One region of the Micromonospora sp. B006 genome, then DNA from elsewhere that is predicted to be linked to it. Evidence: riboswitches for the same ligand, from Rfam matches in the RefSeq annotation. Region 1 holds a riboswitch; the other holds the start of a gene.

Evidence for each region. A riboswitch is a leader RNA that binds a small molecule or an ion and turns the genes downstream of it on or off. The one in region 1 is predicted to bind thiamine pyrophosphate.
Region 2: another riboswitch for thiamine pyrophosphate. It lies ahead of thiE (thiamine phosphate synthase); the one in region 1 lies ahead of MicB006_RS19125 (ECF transporter S component).

What each region holds. Positions count from the first base shown of each region.
Region 1 is NZ_CP030865.1:4,280,611-4,285,017, forward strand. It holds gene MicB006_RS19110 (DUF6328 family protein) at 1-123, opposite strand, end outside; gene MicB006_RS19115 (sugar isomerase domain-containing protein) at 213-962, opposite strand; gene MicB006_RS19120 (alpha/beta fold hydrolase) at 959-1,795, opposite strand; TPP riboswitch at 1,872-1,978, shown strand; gene MicB006_RS19125 (ECF transporter S component) at 2,054-2,644, shown strand; gene MicB006_RS19130 (ABC transporter ATP-binding protein) at 2,756-4,189, shown strand; gene MicB006_RS19135 (energy-coupling factor transporter transmembrane protein EcfT) at 4,186-4,407, shown strand, end outside.
Region 2 is NZ_CP030865.1:4,982,107-4,986,513, reverse strand. It holds gene MicB006_RS22345 (ABC-F family ATP-binding cassette domain-containing protein) at 1-121, shown strand, start outside; gene MicB006_RS22340 (aldo/keto reductase) at 160-1,122, shown strand; gene MicB006_RS22335 (DUF559 domain-containing protein) at 1,753-2,664, opposite strand; TPP riboswitch at 2,784-2,895, shown strand; gene thiE (thiamine phosphate synthase) at 2,890-3,516, shown strand; gene thiO (glycine oxidase ThiO) at 3,510-4,407, shown strand, end outside.

The sequences.
Region 1 (4,407 bases):
GCTGAACGGCAGCGTCAGCAGGAAGGCGAACAGGATCTGCACACCGGTCTGCGCGACCCGCAGCTCCTGCAACAGGTCGGCGAAGTTGCGCTGCCAGCGCTGCTTCTCGGATTCCTTGGACACTCGCGGACCTCCCCGGGAGACGGCACGGCCGGCGGGAAACGCCCACCGGCGCACCGCCTGTGCCCCGTCCGGGCGATCGCGAAACCGCCTCAGGAGCCGCGGCGGATGCGCCCCGCGTACCGTGCCTCCAGCTCGGCGTTGTGCTCGTCGCCGCCGGTGATGTTCGCGGACAGGTAGACCGGCGGACGCTCCCCCGCGGCGACCAGCCGGGCCACCACCTCGGCGACGATCTGCTGGGCCAGCAGCGCCGCGGTGATCGACGAGACCGCGCCCACCGCGCCGCCGCCCGGCAGCGGCAGCGTCGCGTCTCCGTACGGGGCGCCGTTGTCCAGCACCACGTCCGCGAAGTCGGCGAGCTTGCGGCCGGACGGGTGCCGCGAGGTCATCCGGCCCGAGTGCTGCGCCGAGGTGATCGCCACCAGCCCGTGCCCGCGTTCCTTCACGATGGACGCGAACTCGACCATCGCGCCGTTCACGCCTGAGTTCGAGGCGAGCACGAACACGTCCTGCGGGCGGATCGGCGCCAGCTCGTAGAGGCGGTGCGCCACCGCCGGGTCGCGTTCCAGCTTCGGGCCGAGCACGTCGGCCGGGTCGCCGCCGACCAGCACCAGGTCCCGCAGCGCGATCCGGTTGGTGGGCACCAGCCCGCCGGCCCGCCCGGCGATCTCCATGGCCAGCGCCTCGGAGTGCCCGGTGCCGAACGCGTGCACCACACCGTCGGCGCGCAGCGCCGCCGCGATCAGGTCGGCCGCGTCGGCCACGTTCTGCCGCTGCTCGGCGGCGACCCGGCCGATCGTCTCCGTCACCACCGCCAGGTACGCCTCGGCGCTCACCGTCATGCCTCCTCCGTTCCTGCGCACCGGGCGAGGATCGCGTCGGCCAGCGGGCCGGGCGCCTCGTCCGGGATCCAGTGGGTGACACCGGGCAGCGTCACGAACCGGTAGTCACCGGTGACGTGCGCGGCGCACGCCTGCGCGGCGGTCCGGCCGATCGCCACGTCCTTGTCGCTCCACACGAACGTGGTCGGCACCCCGACCGGGGCGACCGCCTTCATGTCCGCCCCGGTCATCGCGCGGTACCAGTTCAGCGCCGCCGTCAACGCCCCCGGCTCGCGCATCGGCTCGGCGTACCGGGCCACCGCGCCGGCGTCGCCCACACCGCTGAGCAGCTTGCGCAGCGTGGCGGCGTTCAGCGCCAGCAGCACCCGCTCCGCCGTACCGGGCTTGCGGAACAACGCGATGTAGGCGGACTTCATCTTCTGCCGGGGGTCGGTGGCGAGCGCGTGGCCCATGGCGGCCGGGTGCGGCACCGACACCGCGGTCAACGTTTGCACCCGCTCCGGGTGCGCCGCCGCCAGGCCCCACGCGACGATCGCGCCCCAGTCGTGGCCGACCAGGTGCGCGCGGGTCACCCCGAGCGCGTCCAGCACGCCGGCCGCGTCGGCCACCAGCTCCGGAATCCGGTACGCCCCGACGTCCGCCGGCCGTGCCCCGGGCGAGTAGCCGCGCTGATCGAGCGCGTACGTGCGCAGCCCGGCGGCGTGCAGCGCGGGCGTGACCGCGTCCCACTCGCCGGAGTGCTGTGGGAAGCCGTGCAGCAGCAGGACCGGGTCACCGCCCTCGGGGCCGCCGGCGCGTACCTCGAACGTCAGTCCCCGCGCATCCACCAGCATGATCGCCACCATACCGACACTCGCCCTGCTGGGCCGGTGCCCGTGGTCGGTGCTAGCGTCTGCGACGAGACAACTTCACATCCGACAGGGGAGCGCACAGCGCTGAGAGTGCGGGCCGATGCCCGCAGACCCTCGAACCTGATCTGGGTAATGCCAGCGCAGGGAGTTCGGTCGACCTCCAGCCGCGTCGCCGTCCGGTGACCACCGGGCGCGGCGTGCGTCTTCTCCTGGTTCACCTCGACGAACTGGGAGCCAACCGTGAACCACACCGACAGCAATCGCTGGCGTACCGTCGACATCGTCGTCGCCTCGGTCATCGCCGTCGCCTTCGGCGTCGTCTTCTGGGCCTGGGGCCTGCTCTGGAGCGCCACCGACGCGGCGTTCGCGTTCTTCCCACCGGCGCAGGCAGTGCTCTACGGCGTGTGGCTGATCCCGGCGGTGCTCGCCGGCCTGATCATCCGCAAGCCGGGCGCCGCCCTGTACTGCGAGACGGTGGCCGCCATCATCTCCGCCCTGCTGGGCAGCCAGTGGGCGAGCATCGTGATCCTCCAGGGCCTGATGCAGGGCATCGGCGCCGAGCTGGCGTTCGCCGCGTTCCGGTACCGCTCGTTCCGCCTGCCGGTGGCGACGCTGGCCGGCGCGCTGACCGGCCTCGGCGCGGCGATCTTCGACTTCGTCTACTGGAACAAGGCGTACGACTTCGCCTCCTACCGCCTCCCGTACGCGCTGATCACGATCGTCAGCGCCACGATCGTCGCCGGTCTGGGCGCGCACGTCCTCACTCGCGCGCTGGCGAACACCGGCGTGCTGGACCGCTTCCCCGCCGGCCGCGACCGCGCCCTGGTCTAGCGCTCCCACCCACCCCCGCCCCGGTGATCAAGGAGTTTGCGTCCGCCGGGCACGGTTTTCCGGACGCGAACTCCTTGATCACGCAGGCTGGGCCGGGAGAGGGGGTGGGCGGTGAGCGGGGTGGTGCTGCGGGGGTTCGGGTGGCGGCACGGGGGACGGAAACGCTGGGCTCTGCGCGGGGTTGATCTGCGCGTGGAGAGCCGCGAGCGGGTGCTGCTGCTCGGGCCCTCCGGGGCCGGTAAGAGCACGCTGCTGGCCGCGCTGGCCGGCCTGCTGCCGGAGGACTCCGGCGAGCAGGAGGGCAGCGTCGAGATCGACGGGCTGGACCCGCGCAAGGCGCGGGAGCGCGTCGGCATCCTGTTCCAGGATCCGCAGACCCAGCTCGTCATGGCCCGCTCCGGTGACGACGTCGCGTTCGGGCTGGAGAACCGGGGCGTACCCGCCGGGGAGATCTGGCCCCGCGTCGACGAGGCGCTGCACCGGGTCGGCTTCCCGTACCCCCGGGACCGCCCGACCGCCGCGCTCAGCGGCGGCGAGCAGCAGCGGCTCGCCCTGGCCGGCACGCTCGCGCTGCGCCCCGGGCTGCTGCTGCTCGACGAGCCCACCGCCAACCTCGACCCGGCCGGCGCCGCCCTGATCCGCCGGGCCGTCGCGAACGCGCTCGACGCGGACACCACGATGATCCTGGTCGAGCACCGGGTCACCGAGGCGTTGCCGCTGGTCGACCGCGTGGTGGTGCTGGAACCGGGCGGCGGGGTGCGCGCCGACGGGCCGCCCGCTGCGGTCTTCGCCGCGCACGGCGACGCGCTGGCCGCCGCCGGGGTCTGGGTACCCGGCCACGTCGCGCCACCCCGGCACGCCACCACGCCGCCCGGCGACGTGCTGCTCACCGCCGAGCGGCTCGGGCTGCCACCCCGGCTGGCCCCCACCGACCTCCGGGTACGCGCCGGCGAGGCGCTCGCCGTCCTCGGCCCCAACGGGGCCGGCAAGTCCACGCTGGCGCTGCTCCTGGGCGGCCTGCTGCCACCCGGGGCGGGGACCGTCACCGCGTCGGCGGAGCTGGCGGGGCGGGACGCGCGCACTCCCCCGTACCGCTGGCGGGCCCCCGCGCTGGTGCGCCGGATCGGTTCGGTGTTCCAGGACCCGGAGCACCAGTTCGTCACCGCCACCGTCCGCGACGAGCTGGCGCTCGGGCCGCGCCGCACCGGTCAGCCCGAGACTGCGGTGACCGCCACCGTGGACGAGTTGCTGCACCGGCTGCGGCTGGACCGGCTGGCCGGCGCCAACCCGTACACCCTCTCGGGTGGCGAGGCGCGGCGGCTGAGCGTGGCGACGGCCCTGGCCACCGCGCCCCGCCTGCTGATCTGCGACGAGCCCACGTTCGGCCAGGACCGGCGCACCTGGCTGGAGCTGGTCGACCTGCTGGCCGAGCTGCGCGACGCCGGGCACGGCGTGGTCACGGTGACCCACGACGAGGACTTCGTCGTCGCGCTGGCCGACCGGACGCTCACCCTGGACCGTCCCGCCGCCGGGGCGTCCTCGTGATCAACCTCGAACCGGTCGCCGCGCCGGGCGCCCCGCTTGCACGACGCAACCCGGTGGCGAAACTGGCTGCCGCGATGGTCTTCACGCTGATCCTGGTGGCGACGCTCGATCCGGTGGCTCCGGCCGTCGCCATCGCCGTCGAACTCGCGGTGCTGCCGCTGTTCGGCGTCCGCTACCGGGTGCTGGCCCGCCGCGCCTGGCCGCTGCTCGCCGGTGCC
Region 2 (4,407 bases), 700 kb from region 1:
GGGAACTGTGGTCGCGGTCACCCACGACAGGTGGTTCACCCGTACCTTCGACCGGTTCGTGCTGTTCCGGGGCGACGGCGACGTGGTGGAGACGCCGGAACCGGTCTGGGACGTGGGCTGAGCCGCTCCCCGGGTGCGCGCCCGGGGAGCGGGCATAGGGTGGATCTCGTGAGTGAGATGACCTATCGCCGGCTGGGCGACTCCGGGCTCGTGGTGTCCGTGGTCGGCATCGGCTGCAACAACTTCGGCCGCAAACTCGACATCGACGGCACCCGGGCGGTGGTGGACGCCGCCCTCGACGCCGGGGTCAACTTCTTCGACACCGCCGACATCTACGGCGAGCCGCAGGGCGCCTCCGAGGAACTGCTCGGCCAGGCGCTCAAGGGCCGCCGCGACGACGTGGTGGTGGCCACCAAGTTCGGCATGGACATGCACGGCGCGAACGGGCCGGACCACGACGCCCGGGGCGCCCGCCGCTACATCGCCCGCGCCGTCGAGGCGTCGCTGCGCCGGCTCGGCACCGACCACATCGACCTCTACCAGATGCACGAGCCCGACCCGGGCACCCCGATCGACGAGACGCTCGCCGCACTCGACGACCTGGTGACCGCCGGCAAGGTCCGCTACCTCGGCAACTCCAACTTCGCCGGCTGGCAGATCGCCGACGCCGACTGGACCGCGTCGTCGCAGGGGCGTACCCGGTTCATCTCCGCGCAGAACCACTACTCGCTGGTGGAGCGCGGGGTGGAGGACGAGGTGATCCCGGCCTGCGAGCGGTTCGGCCTCGGCATGCTGCCGTTCTTCCCGCTCGCCAACGGGCTGCTCACCGGCAAGTACAAGCGGGGCGAGGCGCCCCCGTCCGGCAGCCGCCTGGCCGGTGGCGGCCGGTACGCCGAGCGGCTGGCCGCCGCGCGCTGGGACGTCATCGAGGCGATCGAGGCGTACGCGGCCGAGCGCGGGATCAGCATGCTCCAGGTGGCCATCGGTGGGCTGGCGGCGCGTCCCGCCGTGACATCGGTGATCGCCGGCGCGACCACCCCCGACCAGGTGAAGGCCAACGCCGAAGCCGGGACGTGGCAGCCGTCCGACGAGGACCTGGACGCTCTGGACGCCATCCTCTGACTGCCCCTGCCGGTATCGACGCGCCCGCTCGCGCGCGCGTTGGGTCCGCTCGCGCGTCGGGCCGCGCCTTGGGTCCGCTCGCGCGTTCGGTCCGCCCGTGTTCCGTCCGTCCGCGCGTCGGGGGGTGCGCCCGCTCGTCGGCGTGCGAGCGTCGGGGCTTGTCCGCTTGCGCGTTGGGCCCGCTCGCGGTTGGTCCGCCCGTGTTCGGTCCGTCCGCGCGTCGGGGGGTGCGCCCGCTCGTCGGCGTGCGAGCGTCGGGGCTTGCCCGCTCGCGCGTTGGGCCCGCTCGCGGTTGGTCCGCCCGTGTTCGGTCCGCTTGCGCGTCGGGGAGGCGCCCGCTCGTCAGCGTGCGAGCGTCAGGGCTTGCCCCGAGCGGCGGCGTGCGCCCACCGGGGCCCGCTCGCGCGGAGGCACCCATGGCGTTCCGCCCCGAGGCAGCGCTCACGATGGGTGGAACGGTATGGGTGCCAAAAGGGCCTTGAGACACCCATGGCGTTCCACTCGCGGCTGGATCTAGCGGCGGGTGGAACGCCATAGGTGTCTGCGGGCGGCCTTCTGACGCCCGTGGTGTCTCGGGCGGCCCGGCAGCGGGTGGCGGTCCGGAGGGCGCGGCGGGCTGCGGGCTGCGGATCAGTGGTTTGCTGCGGTGGCACGACGTTCTGCCAGGGCCTGGCGTACCAGGGCGACAGTGGCGTCGGGCCGGCGTAGCACGTCGTCGGCGGTGAACCGGAGTACGAGCCACCCGGCCGCGCGCAGCGCGTTCAGGCGCGCCACGTCCCGCCGGAAGTGAGCCCGCTCGCGGTGGTGGTCGCCGTCGTACTCGACCGCGAGGCGGAGTGCCGGCCAGGCCAGGTCCACCCGGGCCACGAAGCGTCCGCCGGCGCGTACCTCGTGCTGGGCGGTGAGCGGGCCGAGACCGGCGTCGAGGAGGAGCAGCCGCAGTCGTGTCTCCATCGGGGACTCACTCAAGGGCTCGGCCAGCGCCAGCACCTCGCGCAACAGCGGAGCGCCCGGCCAGCCCGGCCGGTCGGCGGCGTACGCCCGCAGGGCGGGCAGCTTCACGACCCGGCGACGCAGCAGCACGTCGACGGCGACCAACGCCTCGGCGAGTGAACCCTGTCGACCCAGGTCGAACGCGGTACGCAGCGGGGTGGTGACCGGCAGCCCGCCGACGAGGGTGCGGTCCCGATCCGGCAGCGGCGACCGGACCAACCGCAACCGTGGGTGCGGTCGCAGTCGAGCGGCAGTCGGCAGCAGCACGGTGACCGGCGCGTCGCGGGTGAGCACGTCGGCGCCGAACAGCCATGCGGCGCTGCGCCCCGCCAGCACGCCACCCGGTGGCAGGCGCAACGCCACCGCCTCGCACCACATCCGGTGGTCGTCGGCGCGGTATCCGTCCCGGTGCACGTACACGTCCGGCAGCAGGCGGATCCACGTCGGCCCGCGCAGCATCGTCCAGGTGAGCAGCCCTTCGGAGACGGCGTGGCCGCCGCGGAACGGCAGGATCGCAAGGCGGCGCGGAACGCGAGCGGGAACGGACATCCGGGCAGCGTGTCGTGACGGGACGGTCACCGGCTGTCCCGGAACGGAAGGTGAACGGTTTCCTGGGAAAAACCTCACCCGGGCTTCCGTACGGGCGGGAGGCGTCGTACGGTAGGCCGCAAGTGACCCACGGGAGCCCGGTGCGGACCGGGCTGAGAGGGGGGCTGGAAGCCCCCGACCGTCGAACCTGATCCGGGTAATGCCGGCGCAGGGAGGAGCGTTGCCGTGCTGTCCCTGGGACGACTGCATCTCATCACCGACACCCGGCCGGGGCGTGACCCGCTCGCGGTGCTGCGTGCCGCCCTGCCGGTGGCCGGCGCCGAACTCGTCGTGCAGGTGCGCGTCGAGGACGACGCGACCGACCGGGAGGCGTACGAGCTGGCCCGGCTGGTGGTCGACGCCTGCCGGCCGTACGGGGCGCGGTGCCTGGTGAACGATCGGCTGCACGTGGCGCTCGCGGTGGGCGCCGCCGGTGGCCACGTCGGCGCGGACGATCTGCCGGTGGCTGCCGCGCGCCGGGTGCTCGGCCCGGACGCCGTGCTCGGCGCGACCGCCCGGGAACCGGTGGGCGCCCGTGCCGCTGTGGACGCCGGCGCCGGCTACCTGGGTGTGGGGCCGTGTCATGTCACGACCACCAAGTCCGGCCTGCCGGAACCGATCGGCCCCGAGGGGATACGCGCGGTCGCCGAGGCGGTGACCGTGCCGGTGATCGCGATCGGCGGGGTGACCGCCGCGAGCGTGCCGGAGCTGCGGGCCGCCGGGGCGTACGGGGTGGCCGTGGTGGGGGCGCTGAGCGGCTCAGCCGATCCTGCGCACGCCACCGCCGAGCTGATGCGGGCGCTGACGTGTTAAGAGGGGGCCCTTCCTCTACCGGAGGCGTTAACAGGGGGCCCTTCCTTACCCCCGTGGCGGTGGTGGGGGGCGGGCCGGTGGGGTGGGCGATCGCGTGGCGGTGCGCGCAGCGCGGACTGCGCGTGGTGGTGCACGACGACTGGCCCGGGTCGGGTGCTTCGTCGGTGGCCGCCGGGATGCTGTCGCCGGTCGCCGAGGCGTACTTCGGTGAGCGCGAGCTGACCGGGCTGCTCGTCGACTCGGCCGCCCGCTGGCCCGGCTTCGCCGCCGAGCTGGCCGAGGCGAGCGGCGTCGACATCGGGTACCGCACCGAGGGCACGCTCGTCGTCGGGCTCACCGCCGACGACCTGGCCGAGGCGGGGCGGCTGTGGTCGTACCAACAGGGGTTGGGACTGCCGATCACGCCGCTGCGTCCCTCGGAGCTGCGCGACCGCGAACCGGCGCTGGCGCCGCGTGTGCGCGGCGGCGCGGTGGCCCCCGGCGACCACCAGGTCGACCCGCGCCGGCTGGTCGCCGCGCTGCGCACGGCCGCGGAACGAGCCGGTGTGGAGCTGCGCCCGGCCCGCGTCGGCGGGCTGTCCGAGGTGGACGCCCGCGTCACAGTGGTCGCGGCCGGCTGCGGCGCGGCGGAGCTGACCGGCCTGCCGGTCCGCCCGGTGAAGGGCCAGGTGTTGCGGCTGCGCGCGCCGGGTGGCGGCCCGCCGGGCTTCCGGCACGTGATCCGGGGGTACGCGGACAGCGAGTCGGTCTACCTGGTGCCCCGGGACAGCGGTGAGGTCGTCGTCGGGGCGACAGTCGAGGAGCGCGCGGACACCGATGTCACCGCCGGTGGTGTGCTGACGCTGCTGCGCGCCGCGGTGGAGCTGGTGCCGGAACTCGTCGAGTACGAGC